Regions from separate parts of the Paraburkholderia sp. JPY465 genome, predicted to be linked through region 3. Evidence: predicted binding sites of a transcription regulator. Region 3 holds the regulator's gene; each other region holds the start of a gene.

Region 1 (4,330 bases), 1.1 Mb from region 3:
CGATCGACGTGACGAGCCTCGGCGTGCAGGTGCATGGCGGCATGGGCTTCATCGAGGAAACCGGCGCCGCGCAGTACTACCGCGACGCGCGCATTCTGCCGATCTACGAAGGCACGACCGCGATTCAGGCCAACGACCTGATCGGTCGCAAGACGCTGCGCGACGGCGGCAAGGTCGCGAAGGAACTGCTCGCTGGCATCGCGGAAACGGTTGAAGCGCTCGGCGCGCAGCAGGGCGCGGCGTTCGCGTCGATGCGGACGCAACTCGCTGAGGGTCATCGTGCGCTCGGCTCGGTCGTCGATTTCGTCGTCGCGAATGCGAAGGGCGATCCGAATGCGGTGTTCGCGGGCAGCGTGCCCTATCTGAAGCTCGCCGGCATCGTGTTGGGCGGCTGGCAGATGGCCCGTGCGCAGCTTGCCGCGGCGGCGAGGCGCGACGAGGATCCCGCGTTTCATGACGCGAAGATCGCGACCGCGCGGTTTTACGCCGAGCATGTGCTGCCACAGGCGGCGGCGCTCGAAGTGGCGATCGTCAGCGCGAAGGGTGGCGAGGGCGTGCTGGCTTTGTCGGAAGACCAGTTCTGAGCATGCCTCGATGCCTGCCGCGATTGCGGCGACACCTTGAAAAACAAACGGCGCCTCGCAAGGCGCCGTTTGTTTTTGCAGCTGCTGTTTGTTGCCGCGTGCGCTTGCGGCCAATGCCGCGTTAGCGCACGCGCTAGAACTCACGCATACGCCGGCCGATGTTCGCCCGCCGTCTCGCCGAGATAGCGATGCACCGACAGATCGTCCGCGCGAATCGCCGGTTGCTTGCCTGACATCAGGTCGGCGAGCAACTGGCCCGAGCCGCACGACATCGTCCAGCCGAGCGTGCCGTGGCCGGTGTTCAGGAACAGGTTCGGCACCGGCGTGCGGCCGACGATCGGAGTGCTGTCCGGCGTCATCGGCCGCAGACCGGTCCAGAACGTTGCCTTCGACGTGTCGCCGCCGCCCGGGAACAGGTCGTTCACCGAAAGCTCGAGCGTCTTGCGGCGCGCCTCGCGCAGTGATTTGTCGAAGCCGACGACCTCAGCCATGCCGCCGACGCGAATCCGGTCATCGAAGCGCGTGATCGCGATCTTGTAGGTCTCGTCCAGCACGGTCGACACCGGCGCGGCAGCCGAGTCGACGATCGGCGCGGTGATCGAATAACCCTTCAGCGGATAGACCGGAATCTTCACGATGCCGTCGAGGAAGCGCGTCGAGTACGAGCCGAGCGCGACCACGAACGAATCCGCGCGCACCAGTTCGCCGCCGCACTGCACGCCGGCGATGCGGCCGCCCGTCATCGCGAGTGCGTCGATCGGCGTGTTGTAGCGGAACTTGACGCCCAGCTGCTCGGCGAGCGCCGCGAGGCGCGTCGTGAACATCTGGCAGTCGCCGGTTTCGTCGCCCGGCAGGCGCAGGCCGCCGGTGAGCTTGTGCGACACCGCGGCGAGCGCCGGTTCGGCCTTGCCGAGTTGGTCGGCGCTCAGCAGTTCGTACGGCACGTTGGCTTCCTGCAGCACGGCGATGTCTTTCGCTGCGCCGTCGAACTGCTGCTGCGTGCGAAATACCTGCAGCGTGCCGCCGGTGCGGCCTTCGTACTGGATGCCGGTGTCGGCGCGCAGCGCCTGCAGGCAGTCGCGGCTGTATTCGGCGAGCCGCACCATGCGGCCCTTGTTCACCGCATAGCGCGGCGCCGTGCAGTTCTGCAGCATCTGCCACATCCATTGCAGCTGGAATGCGGTGCCGTCGAGGCGGATCGCGAGCGGCGCGTGCTTCTGGAACATCCACTTGACGGCCTTCAGCGGCACGCCCGGCGCGGCCCACGGCGACGCGTAGCCCGGCGAGATCTGGCCCGCGTTGGCAAAGCTGGTTTCGAGCGCCGGGCCGGCCTCGCGATCGATGACGGTCACTTCGTGACCGGCGCGCGCGAGGTAGTACGCGCTCGTTACACCGACGACGCCACTGCCCAAAACGACGACTCGCATAGCTGCTCCAGATATCCAAGAATTGAGTGAGGGCAACGCGCGCTTCGATGGATTCGATCTGATTCGATTCAACGAGCTGCAACGTGAGGTGAAATGCCGTCTGCCCAGTGTTAACCGCTATACTATTAACAGTGAGGCAGGTTTTGTTATCGTATTTTCATCATTTTCAGCAAAAACACCATGCGTACCCAGCGCCATCCCGTGCGGGCTCTCGATAAGCTCGATCACAAGATCCTGCGGCTCCTGCAGCAAGACGGCCGTATGGCGATGAAGGACCTGGCGGAACGGGTCGGTTTGTCGGTGACGCCGTGCATCGAGCGCGTCAAGCGGATGGAGCGCGACGGCGTGATCACCGGCTACTACGCGCGCGTGAACCCGGCCGAGCTGGGCGCGGCGCTGCTGGTGTTCGTCGAGATCACGCTCGATCACAAGAGCGGCAACATGTTCGACCAGTTCCGGCGCGAGGTGCAGAAGATCCCCGAGGTGCTCGAGTGCCACCTCGTATCGGGCGATTTCGACTATCTGATCAAGGCGCGCATCGGCGAAATGGCCGATTACCGCAAGCTGCTCGGCGACATCCTGCTGCAGTTGCCGGGGGCGGTGCAGTCGAAGAGCTATGTGGTGATGGAGGAAATCAAGGAGACGCTGACGATCGCGGTGACCGACTAGGTGGCCGATCGCTGACGGGATTGGCCGCGCATCTCGCGGGCAACGAAGTGCTCGACAAACGGCGTAAACACTGTATATTTATACAGGTGTTTGCGCCGTTTTCCTTTTGCACTTCCAGTTTGCGTTTGCTCTGCGTGGCCCGCCGTGGATGATCCCGACACCCCTGACATTCCCGAATTTCTGATCGCGCCGCCGGCGCCTCGCAAGGGGCGTGGTGCGGTCACGAACCTGCAAGGCCGCTATGAAGTCGACCAGCGCGAGGCCGTCGACGACGGCTGGCAGGCGGCCGGCGAAGACGGTGAGCCGAAAGTGCTGCGCACGCAGGTGTTCGAGGAGCGCGCGAAAACCATCCTCACACGCAACGCGTCGCCGGACATTCCGTTCAATGTGTCGCTGAATCCGTATCGCGGTTGCGAGCACGGCTGCATCTATTGCTTCGCGCGGCCCACGCACAGCTACCTCGGGTTGTCGCCGGGGCTCGATTTCGAGAGCCGCATCTACGCGAAGATCAACGCGCCCGAACTGCTCGAGCGGGAACTGTCGAAGAAATCATATGTGCCCGAGCCGATTGCGCTCGGCGTCGCGACAGATGCATGGCAGCCGGCCGAACGCGACTTGCGGCTTACGCGGCGGGTGATCGAGGTGCTCAGCGAGCGCAATCACCCGTTCGCGGCGATCACCAAGTCGTCGCTGATCGAGCGCGACATCGACCTGCTCGCGCCGATGGCGGAGCGCGGCCAATTCATGGCGGCGATCACCATCACCACGCTGGACGCCGACATCGCGCGCACGCTCGAACCGCGTGCAGCCACGCCGTCGCGCCGGCTACGCACGATCCGTACCCTCAGCGAGGCGGGTATTCCGGTCGGCGTCAGCATCGCGCCGGTGATCCCGTTCGTCACCGAACCGGACATGGAGCGCGTGCTCGAGGCATGCGCGGAAGCGGGCGCCAGCAACGCGAGCTATATCGTGCTGCGATTGCCGTGGGAGGTCGCGCCGCTGTTCAAGGATTGGCTGAGCGCACACTTCCCGGATCGGGCCGAGCGCGTGATGCACCGTGTGCACGACATGCGGGGCGGCAAGGATTACGACTCGTCGTTCTCGACCCGCATGAAGGGAGAGGGCTTATGGGCCGATCTGCTCAAGCAGCGATTTCACAAGGCCGCGCGCCGGTTGGGGCTGAGCGGACGTGACCGCGGCATTCTCGACATGTCGCAGTTTCGCCGGATCGAGTCGCCGCGCGCCGAGCAGGCAAGCGAACCGGCTCGCGACAATCCGCAACTGAGGCTTTTCTAGCGTGCGGGAATACCTGCTGGTCCCGCTACGGTGCGTTACTGCGAAATTGCTTTGGCCGCTTCGACCTGGCTTTCGAAGTAGGTCTGAAATGCGAGCGCGAGACCGGTCATCAGCAGAAACGCACCGATCAGCAGCGAAAAGATCACGACGAAAATAACGGTCCAGCCGGAGCGGCTTTTGCGTTGCGTGTGGGCGTTGAATTGCGCATCCCATTTCCGATCCGGGCGTAGCCCGTAGACGAGCGCGGCCAGAAACGCGGCGAACAGCGAAACCGCGCCGATCGACGCGAGCACCCAGCCGAGGATCGACGCGCGCTCGGTCGCGATCAGCAGCATCACGCCGGGAGTGCCGATC
Region 2 (4,330 bases), on a different contig from region 3:
GTCGTAATGCAGACGTCTCGCCCAATGCTTCTGGATGACAAACGACAGCGGCCCGGCCCGGCGCGCACGGCCGCGTTTAACTGGCGCCGGTTCGGGCGTCGCCTGGAAATTGCGCTTGCGCCCGTAGCGCGCCAACGCGGACCCGGCTTCGTCGGACGCCTCTATGGTGGGAGCACGTCGGGAACGGCGCTGGCGCGGCTCCCGTTCCATGTCTAGTCTTTCGCACCGAGTTCACTGTGCTTGTGGGAATGGGTTGCCCCGTGAACAAGCTCGTAAAGTGCGCCTTTGCCACTGCGCGTCGGCGGAAAGTGCTCGCCCTCAACACAGGTAACTTCGAACTGCGCACCGCCGTCTCCGTCGCGAACAACCTTGTAAATGCCCGACGTCTTGACGATCTCGCCGGGGCGATGTTGCTCTGCCATGATGAGCCTCCCTCAAATGGACATAATGGTTTCGCAAGAACCGTACCGAAACGAAGCGCGCTGGCCGACGGCGAGCCAGCGTGCGGTCGTCACCGGAATCGTCGGTGCCGGCGTCTGGGTCTTCTCACCCTCGCCATGCGCGAAATGATCCATCGCTCGGGCGGTGGATCCGTGAGGTTGAACGCCAATCATGGTGCCTTGCAATACCACGACTGCGCGTAGCTCACGCCGTCAATCTGCTCGATGCCGCTGAGCACGAAGCCAAGCGGCCCCATGTGCGAGAGCCGCACATCGAGTAGCAAATGCAGCGGTTGCGCATCCGCGGCGCCGCTCGTCTGGAAGCGCGCCACGTCGGTGTAGCGTCCGAGCTCCTGTGAGTTCTCCTGGCCAACGATCAGGTCGCCTTGGACCGGCACCGCGCTTTGGACCTCGTGCTTGCCGCGCTTCCTGCCACGTTGCCGCATCGGGGTGACAAGCATATGCATGGTTATCCAACCGTTTCTGTGGCCAAGGTTGTTGATCATCGCCTTCTGGCAGTCACCGCCCTGCCCTCGCCGCCTCTTAGTCCACCGTCTCGGGCTGCGGTGACTGAACCGGGGCGACCTTGCGCGCGGGACGGGTCATGCGGCCGTGCGGACTCAGCAAGACCGGTGACGGCTTGAGGACGAGGTCGAATGGCTCGATGCCGACCGGCCCTTTTCGCTTGATGATTTCGACGTTGATGCCGTTGACCGCGGGTCGCAGCGCCAGGCGCAGCGCTGCTGGCGAAGCGTCGTGCAGGGTGATGAGCGGCCGAAGCGCAATGAAGAGCACATCGGAGGCCTGCGCATGCAGCGACAGTCGCCGGAGCGAATCTGCGCGCATGTGCTGTTGCCATAGCAATACTGCACCGCATGTGTTCGCCTTCAGCACCTGTTCCGTCGCCCAAAGCGCGTCCGCCGCATTTTGAGGCTGCAGCGTCATCAGCTTGTCGACCGGTACCCCGATATACGAAAGTCCGATGACACCGGGATTGTGCGGCGGGTTGATGTTGATCAGCACGATCGGGCGTTTCGCTGCCGCACTGAGCGCCGGCTGAAGGAGGCGCAGTTCGCCGATCCCGGGCTGCGAGAGCAGCAACTCCGTCAGCGCACCGACGGGCCACCCTCCCCCGGGCAGTTCCCGCGAGAGGTGGTCATGTCCTGTGGACACAGTCCGTCCAGCCGAACGCGCGAGCTGGCTGGCTCGCCAGAGCGACGGATGGATTTCCTCGACGTGCCTCGGAAGCGCTGACATTTGGGGAGCTGGCAAAAATACTGTATGGATGTACAGTATATTACGCGCTTCTCTGTGTTGCAGCTACTTCCAAGTAGTGCCGGAACGTGTAGCATCGTGCGGACAACGTGCGTAGGCCCGTCCGGTTCGATGGCGGTCCGATGGATGCGAGCGGGCCCGGGGCGATATCTCACGGGCCTTTTTGCCGGCCAGCGGTGGCCAAACGTGGCGCGATATCGGAGAGAACTGATGTGCACCAGTTACGAAGCAAATCCTAACGACGCCTGGGACGCTTTTAGCTTGTTCCCGGAGCCCGACTTCGACTACAAGCGTGAGATCTACAAGGACTACTACGCGCCCATCTTCCGGCGCGGCGGCGACGCGTTCGAAACAGTTGGGGCTTCGTTCGGCATCGTTCCAAGGCGGCATATCCCTCCGGGCGTGAAGGCGTTCGATACGATGAACGCGCGTTCAGAATCAGTCGGGGAGAAACGCAGCTTCAGCGGCGCATGGAAGAATCTCCAACTCTGCCTTGTTCCATGTCGTGCGTTTTTGAACCGAACTACGAGACGGGCAAGGCGGTGCGTTGGAGAATCGGCACGGCAAGCGGCGATCCACTGGCAATCGCGGGGCTCTGGCGCTCCTGGAAGGAAGTCGACGGCTCGCATAACCTCTCGTTCACAATGCTCACGGTGAACTCAGATGAGCATCCGCTGATGAAGCGCTTTCATAGGCCCGGCGCAGAGAAGCGCTCCGTTGTCATCGTCCCGCCGGCGCAGTATGGCGATTGGCTCTCCTGCGGATCGACCGATGAAGCGCGCTCCTTTCTGAAGCTCTATCCAGTCGAAGCAATGCACGCGGAACCATACCCCCTTCCCCCGCGTAAATCGCCAGTGGCCGACAGACCCGGTGATCCGCAGCTGCCGCTTGTCGATTGAACGAGTACGTGAACTTGACTACCGTCTGTGCCGGGTATGCTGGTGCGAATGACATCCTGTTGATTGAATGATGAGCGCGAAGTTTCTGGTTGGTCGGTGGCAGTCCCCATGGGCGAGTGATCCATTTCTGAAGATCCGCATAGCGATTGAGATAGATGCGCGATCCGTCGTGATGGTGCACCACTTCGTCGAGCGCGCGTGGCGACGGTTCGGGCAGGACGAGAACGCATACGTACGCGAACTCATCATTGAAGAGATCGATGCGATCGTTGAGTGCCCGGAGGATTATGGGTTGAAAGCGACTGATGCCATATCCGCGGCATGGTCCGAGGCGGAATCGAACGCGCTGCTCGAGCTCCCGGAGGACGATGAAGAAGTGAATTCAGACGATAGGTCAGAGCATGCGTGCGCCTGCTGCGATCGATGGTACCGCGAACGTGCAGTGAGCGAATGTGAATGCCCCTAAATACGGAGTTTCCGACATGCGCAAGCGAGGTAACACCCATCTATCAACGAAGCGTGCTCTTTTTTGAACGTCATCCGGTGGGAGCAATGCACGCGGAGGCCCACCCTCTTCCTCCGCCGAAATCTCCGGTGGCCGATAGGACCAGCGATCCGCAGTTACCTCTTGTCGATTGAGCGCGATATCTCGCTCAGGCTGAAGTCGGCCACGAGCGGCCGGTAGAGGTCGTCGTCCAGTTCGGCTAACTGACGCCTCATCCGCCCTCGCTCAATGGCCGTTGTTCGGTACGCTAGTTGCCGCCGGCACTGCTGCAAGCGGCCAGGAGCGGTCATCAGCCGAAGTCGCCCAGGTTTGCAACAATGTCTCGGGTCAAGCGCTCACTGAGTGCTCCACTGGCGTTGCGGCGAGTCAGCTTCGCTTACCTGCCTGAGCCGCGCCAGCCAATCCTGCAGGGCTTTGTCCAGCATTGGTTGCAGAGTCGAGACGTTGGCCCTCACGACTTCACCACTCCACGACTCCTCAGTGTGCACGTGGACGCCGCGCCCCGTTGCGGTGAACTCCCAAACATGCACCGCGAAGATTCCTTGCGCCGGGCCTGTCCAGACGATTCGTCGCTCCGGAACGATCTGCTGGATCGTCGACGTGATCTTCAGGCCACCTTCCTCCCATTCGAATGCCGATCCGACCGCCAGCGTCCCGTCAAAGTTGACTGCAGTCACGGTGGGCCGCCACGCCGGCCAGGCCGAGATGTTTGTCTGAACCGCCCACACGGTTGAGAGCGGCGCGTCGATGTCGATGTCATGGCGCGACACTACCGAAGCTGCCTGATCGATACTTACTGTACTTCCCGCGTGCGCCTGTCTTGCCGCGAGCAGCACCACAGCGACTACCACGAGGGCCGTACCAACAGACGCACGGGTGATGAAGCGCGCGACTGCGCTGGAAGTGAAGTCGTTCATGGCGATCCTCACGCTGCGGTGGCCAGCGCACGGGTGTTCGACGCGGCGACGATCGTCTGCCGGATGCCTTCCACATAGGACGTTTTGCGGATCGGCCCGATCAGCTGCTGCAGCGCCGAATCGTCCATGATCAGTGGGTCGGTCATCAGGTAGTTCATCTCGACCATCTCGCGCATGAAAGGGTTGAACAGGCCAACAAGTCGAAGCATCATCTTGCCCGCCACGCGCAACTTGAGCTTTTTGCCAGTCTGGCGTTCCATCTCCGACACCAGTTCGCGCTGCGTCGTGACACCC
Region 3 (4,330 bases):
CACGCGCGGCGACGTGACCGCGCGCACGAACTGGTCCCAGTCGAGCGTCGCGGTTTTCAGAAAGGTCGCCGCCAATGGAATCAGCACCACGAGGCTCAAATAAGCCACCGTGATGCCGAGTGTCAGGCCAAAGCCGGGCAATGCGCTCGGCTTGCGGAAAGTCAACGTGGTCATGCTGGATACTCGTTCATGGTTGATGCTCGCGGTTGTTCGTTTTGCTGTGTTGCCGTACTGCGGTGTTGCCGCCCTGCTGGCCACCGGACCCCGGTTAGCCGAAAGCGCGCCCACTGGGCGCGCTCTTTTGCCTGTGCCTGTGCTTCAGGCCGTGGTTGTTACTGCGGCTGATAAATCGAATCGAACACGCCGCCGTCCGCGAAATGGGTCTTTTGCGCGTTGGTCCAGCCGCCGAACGAATCGTCGATCGTGTACACCTTCAGCTTCGGAAACTTCGCGGTCAGATCGGCCGGCACCTTGTTCGATCGCGGACGATAGAAATTGCGTGCGGCGATCTCCTGGCCTTCCTCGCTATACAGGAAGTTCAGATACGCGTCCGCCAGCTTGCGCGTGCCGTGTTTGTCGACGACCTTGTCGACCACCGCGACCGGCGGCTCGGCCAGAATGCTCGCCGACGGCACCACGATTTCGAACTTGTCCGGGCCGAACTCCTTCACCGACAGGAACGCCTCGTTTTCCCACGCGATCAGCACGTCGCCGATATCGCGCTGCACGAAGCTGGTGGTCGCGCCGCGCGCGCCCGAATCGAGCACGCCGGCGTTCTTGTACAGCTTGCCGACGAACTCCTTGGCCTTCTGGGCGTTGCCGCCCGGCTGATGCTCGGCGTACGCCCAAGCGGCCAGGTAGTTCCAGCGCGCGCCGCCCGAGGTCTTCGGATTCGGCGTCACGATCGACACGCCCGGCTTCACCAGATCGTCCCAATCCTTGATGTGCTTCGGGTTGCCCTTGCGCACCAGAAACACGATCGTCGACGTGTACGGCGATGCGTTGTCCGGCAGACGCTTCTGCCAGTTCTTGTCGACGAGCCCCTTGTTCGCGATCGCGTCGATGTCGTAAGCGAGCGCAAGCGTCACGACGTCGGCCTGCAGACCGTCGACCACCGAGCGGGCCTGCGCGCCCGAGCCGCCGTGCGACTGCTTGAAGGTGACGGCTTCGCCGGTCTTGGCCTTCCATTCCTTGCTGAATGCCTGATTGATGTCCTGATACAGCTCGCGGGTCGGATCGTAGGACACGTTCAGCAGCGTGGTGTCGGCGTGCGCGACACCGCTTGCGCCCAACATGCCGAGCGTACCCGCCGCGCCGACGGCAAGCGCCGTGATCAGTTTTCTGGTTCGAGCCGCAAGCCCCGTATGCCGATGGTTCATTTCAGTTTTTCTCCGCGTGATGGTCCGCTGATAAGCGTCTGGTGTCGTTTTGCGTCGCGGTCACGTGCACATGAGCGCCAACCCGGAAGCCAGTCTATCGAAGGGCTTTCATCATTAAAAATAATGTTTCCTCATTTTTTAATGCCCAAAAGTGGTAACGGCAGACGCGCCGGCTGTTCCGACGCCGAAAACGCCGCCATGTCGCCGATAAACGACGCCCCAGCGCGCCCCTTGCGCCGAACTTAAAGTAAAGCTTGAAATGCGCCGAATACTGTATAAAAATACAGTCACCTGTTCATACATACAGTGGCCATGACAAAACTCACCGCACGACAGCAGCAGGTTTTCGATCTGATCCGCCGCGCGATCGAACGCACCGGCTTTCCGCCCACTCGCGCGGAAATTGCCGCCGAACTCGGTTTCAGTTCGGCCAATTCCGCGGAAGAGCATCTGCGCGCGCTGGCGCGCAAGGGCGTGATCGAACTGGCGGCCGGCGCGTCGCGCGGCATCCGCCTGCTGTCCGGGCAGGAGGATGCGCCGCACCAGTTCACGCTGCCACATGCGGGCCTGATGCAGTTGTCACTGCCGCTGATCGGCCGGGTCGCGGCGGGTAGCCCGATCCTCGCGCAGGAACATATCTCGCAGCACTACGCGTGCGACCCGGCGCTGTTCTCGAGCAAGCCCGACTACCTGCTGAAGGTGCGCGGCCTGTCGATGCGCGACGCGGGCATTCTCGACGGCGACCTGCTCGCGGTGCAAAAGCGCAGCGAAGCGAAAGACGGCCAGATCATCATTGCGCGCCTTGGCGACGACGTGACGGTCAAGCGTCTGAAGCGCCGGCCGAACGGCATCGAGCTGATCGCCGAAAACCCCGACTACGACAACATCTTCGTGGAAACCGGCAGCGCGGATTTCGCGCTCGAAGGGATCGCGGTCGGGCTGATTCGCCCCAGCGAGTTCTGATCCTTCGCTGTTGCCGGAACGCTCGCGCCGGTTTGTCCGACCCAAGCCGCATTAACGCCCGCATTACGCCGCGCATTTAAGCTGCATCGTCTGGAGAGACTCATGGAACGCCTTGCCCGTCTGCTGCCTTTTCGCCAGTTCGGCCGTCTGCGCCATCTGCGCAAGCTCACGCCTTGCGCGCCGATCGAGGCGCCCGCGGCGCGCACGCCGTCGCTGTTCGACGTGACTGCCGAAGCTTGCGGTCTGCCGTCGTCGTTGCCGGCGTTTGCGCGCGTATCGCTGAATTCGGCGCTGAATATCGCGGAGCCCGCGCGCCGCGCACCGGTGCGGGTCTATCATGGACCGTCGCGACTGATCATGGTCGGCACGGTCGACGCCGTATGCCGTATGATCGATCGTTGCATAGCCGACGAAGCCAACGTGCACGGCGCGGTGTTCGAAGCCTGAGCGAATTCTGAACACGCATGCAATAAGCACTTCGGATGTTCAGAGATTCGCGTGGGATGGGATCGTTTCGACCTCGCCGTGGTCGACGTTAGATCATCACTGACGTGGAGTCCCATTCGATGACCATTCCGAAACGCACAGGGCAGCGCCACCCGGCCGCTGCTGATCACGCTGATCGTGGTGATCGTGATTGCCGCGCTGGGGTTTATTTACGCGTCGCCGTATCTCGCGGTGAACAATCTGAAACGCGCGGCAGACGCGCGTGACGTGCAAACCGTCAATCAGTACGTCGACTTCCCCGCGCTACGCGATAGCCTGAAGCAGCAGGTGGGCGCGATGCTGACGCGCCGGCTCGAAGCGGATGCCGGCAACAAGATGGCCACGATCGGCGCGGTGATCGGCGTGACACTGATCGGCCCGCTCGTCGATGCCTATGCGACACCCGACGGCGTCGCGGCACTGCTGAACGGCATGCCGCCGCGCGGCACACCGGGCGAGCAACCGTCCGCCCCACCAGCCGCGGGCGGTGAAGCGCCGGCCGCACCATCCGCGGGCGACACCCCCACGCAGGCAAGCGCGCCGCCGCCCGGGCGTCAAAGCACGGCCGGCTACCGGAGTCTCAACGAGTTTGTGGTCACGTACCGGCGCGGCGAAGGCAACGCGAACTATTCGGCCATCTTCCGTCGCGAAGGTCTGGTCACGTGGAAGCTCGCGGCGATCAATCTGAACGAGTGAGGTTCAAGCCGTGAACTGAAGGGATGCGCGGGCTGGTCATTGCGGCCAGCCGCGTGTCAGGTTTGTTCGAATTACGCCGCGGCCGCCTGCTGCTGCTCCTGCGCGGAAGAGCACGCCACCAGAATGCTGCACGACACGCGGTCGAGCAGCGGCGTGTTGCCCGCCCCCATCCACCACCGCGACAAACCGGTCCGGCAGCGATGACCCACCACCACGAGGTCAACGTGCAACTCGTTGGCAAGATTGGCGATCTCGTCGATCGGATGACCAAATGCGAAATGCCCCTGCGCGTTCACGCCTCGCTCGGTCAGCCAGTTCACGCCCTCCTGCAGAATTTCGCGGGCCGTTTTTTCGAAGCTTCCGCAGGCCACATCGGTCAATAAGCCCGCGCTTTGCGCGATGCTCGAACGCATGTCGACGACCGACAGCAGATGCGTTTCCGCCTTCAGGTCCAACGCCAGATCGGCGCCGCAACGCAGGGCTTTGCGGCCTTCGCGCGAGCCGTCGTAGCACAACAGGATTTTCTGGTAGCTCGCCATCTGTCTTCTCCCATTCGCGCGGAAAGCGCGGTCTGAATCAATCATGGTGCGCCGCAATTCGGCTTGCAAGGGATGGAAAACGCTAAGTGCATAGTCGGTGCGTGCTGACGCCGTCTGCACAAGCGTTGGGCCAGCTGAGGCAGTGTTCGCGCACGTTTGCGGCACCGCAAAACTTGGTATGCGAACGCATCGCATCCCACGCATTACGCGTTCCCGGACACCCGCTCGCATCAGTGGCCGATACCCTAGAATAAGCGGCCTGTGCGC

What was found. The regulator LexA, encoded in region 3, represses DNA repair genes until DNA is damaged. The targets are predictions, from matches to a motif close to ACTGTATNNNNATACAGT.
Region 1: a site for LexA is predicted at 2,750-2,767, ahead of QFZ94_RS17170 (PA0069 family radical SAM protein). Genes of this name have one in related genera too.
Region 2: a site for LexA is predicted at 1,717-1,734, ahead of imuA (translesion DNA synthesis-associated protein ImuA). Genes of this name have one in related genera too.

The regions. Positions count from the first base shown of each region.
Region 1 covers NZ_JBNDMT010000003.1:556,850-561,179, forward strand. The annotation lists gene QFZ94_RS17155 (acyl-CoA dehydrogenase) at 1-584, shown strand, start outside; gene QFZ94_RS17160 (D-amino acid dehydrogenase) at 725-2,011, opposite strand; gene QFZ94_RS17165 (Lrp/AsnC ligand binding domain-containing protein) at 2,192-2,680, shown strand; gene QFZ94_RS17170 (PA0069 family radical SAM protein) at 2,825-3,976, shown strand; gene QFZ94_RS17175 (TM2 domain-containing protein) at 4,012-4,330, opposite strand, start outside.
Region 2 covers NZ_JBNDMT010000005.1:23,149-27,478, forward strand. The annotation lists gene ligD (non-homologous end-joining DNA ligase) at 1-210, opposite strand, end outside; gene QFZ94_RS32785 (hypothetical protein) at 213-422, opposite strand; gene QFZ94_RS32790 (hypothetical protein) at 611-907, opposite strand; gene imuA (translesion DNA synthesis-associated protein ImuA) at 984-1,697, opposite strand; partial or broken gene QFZ94_RS32800 (SOS response-associated peptidase) at 1,926-2,614, shown strand; gene QFZ94_RS32805 (hypothetical protein) at 2,685-3,080, shown strand; gene QFZ94_RS32810 (SRPBCC family protein) at 3,455-4,036, opposite strand; gene QFZ94_RS32815 (NAD-dependent epimerase/dehydratase family protein) at 4,045-4,330, opposite strand, start outside.
Region 3 covers NZ_JBNDMT010000003.1:1,609,311-1,613,640, forward strand. The annotation lists gene cysT (sulfate ABC transporter permease subunit CysT) at 1-174, opposite strand, end outside; gene QFZ94_RS21985 (sulfate ABC transporter substrate-binding protein) at 333-1,379, opposite strand; gene lexA (transcriptional repressor LexA) at 1,692-2,342, shown strand; gene QFZ94_RS21995 (hypothetical protein) at 2,445-2,789, shown strand; gene QFZ94_RS22000 (DUF2939 domain-containing protein) at 2,967-3,524, shown strand; gene QFZ94_RS22005 (universal stress protein) at 3,596-4,063, opposite strand.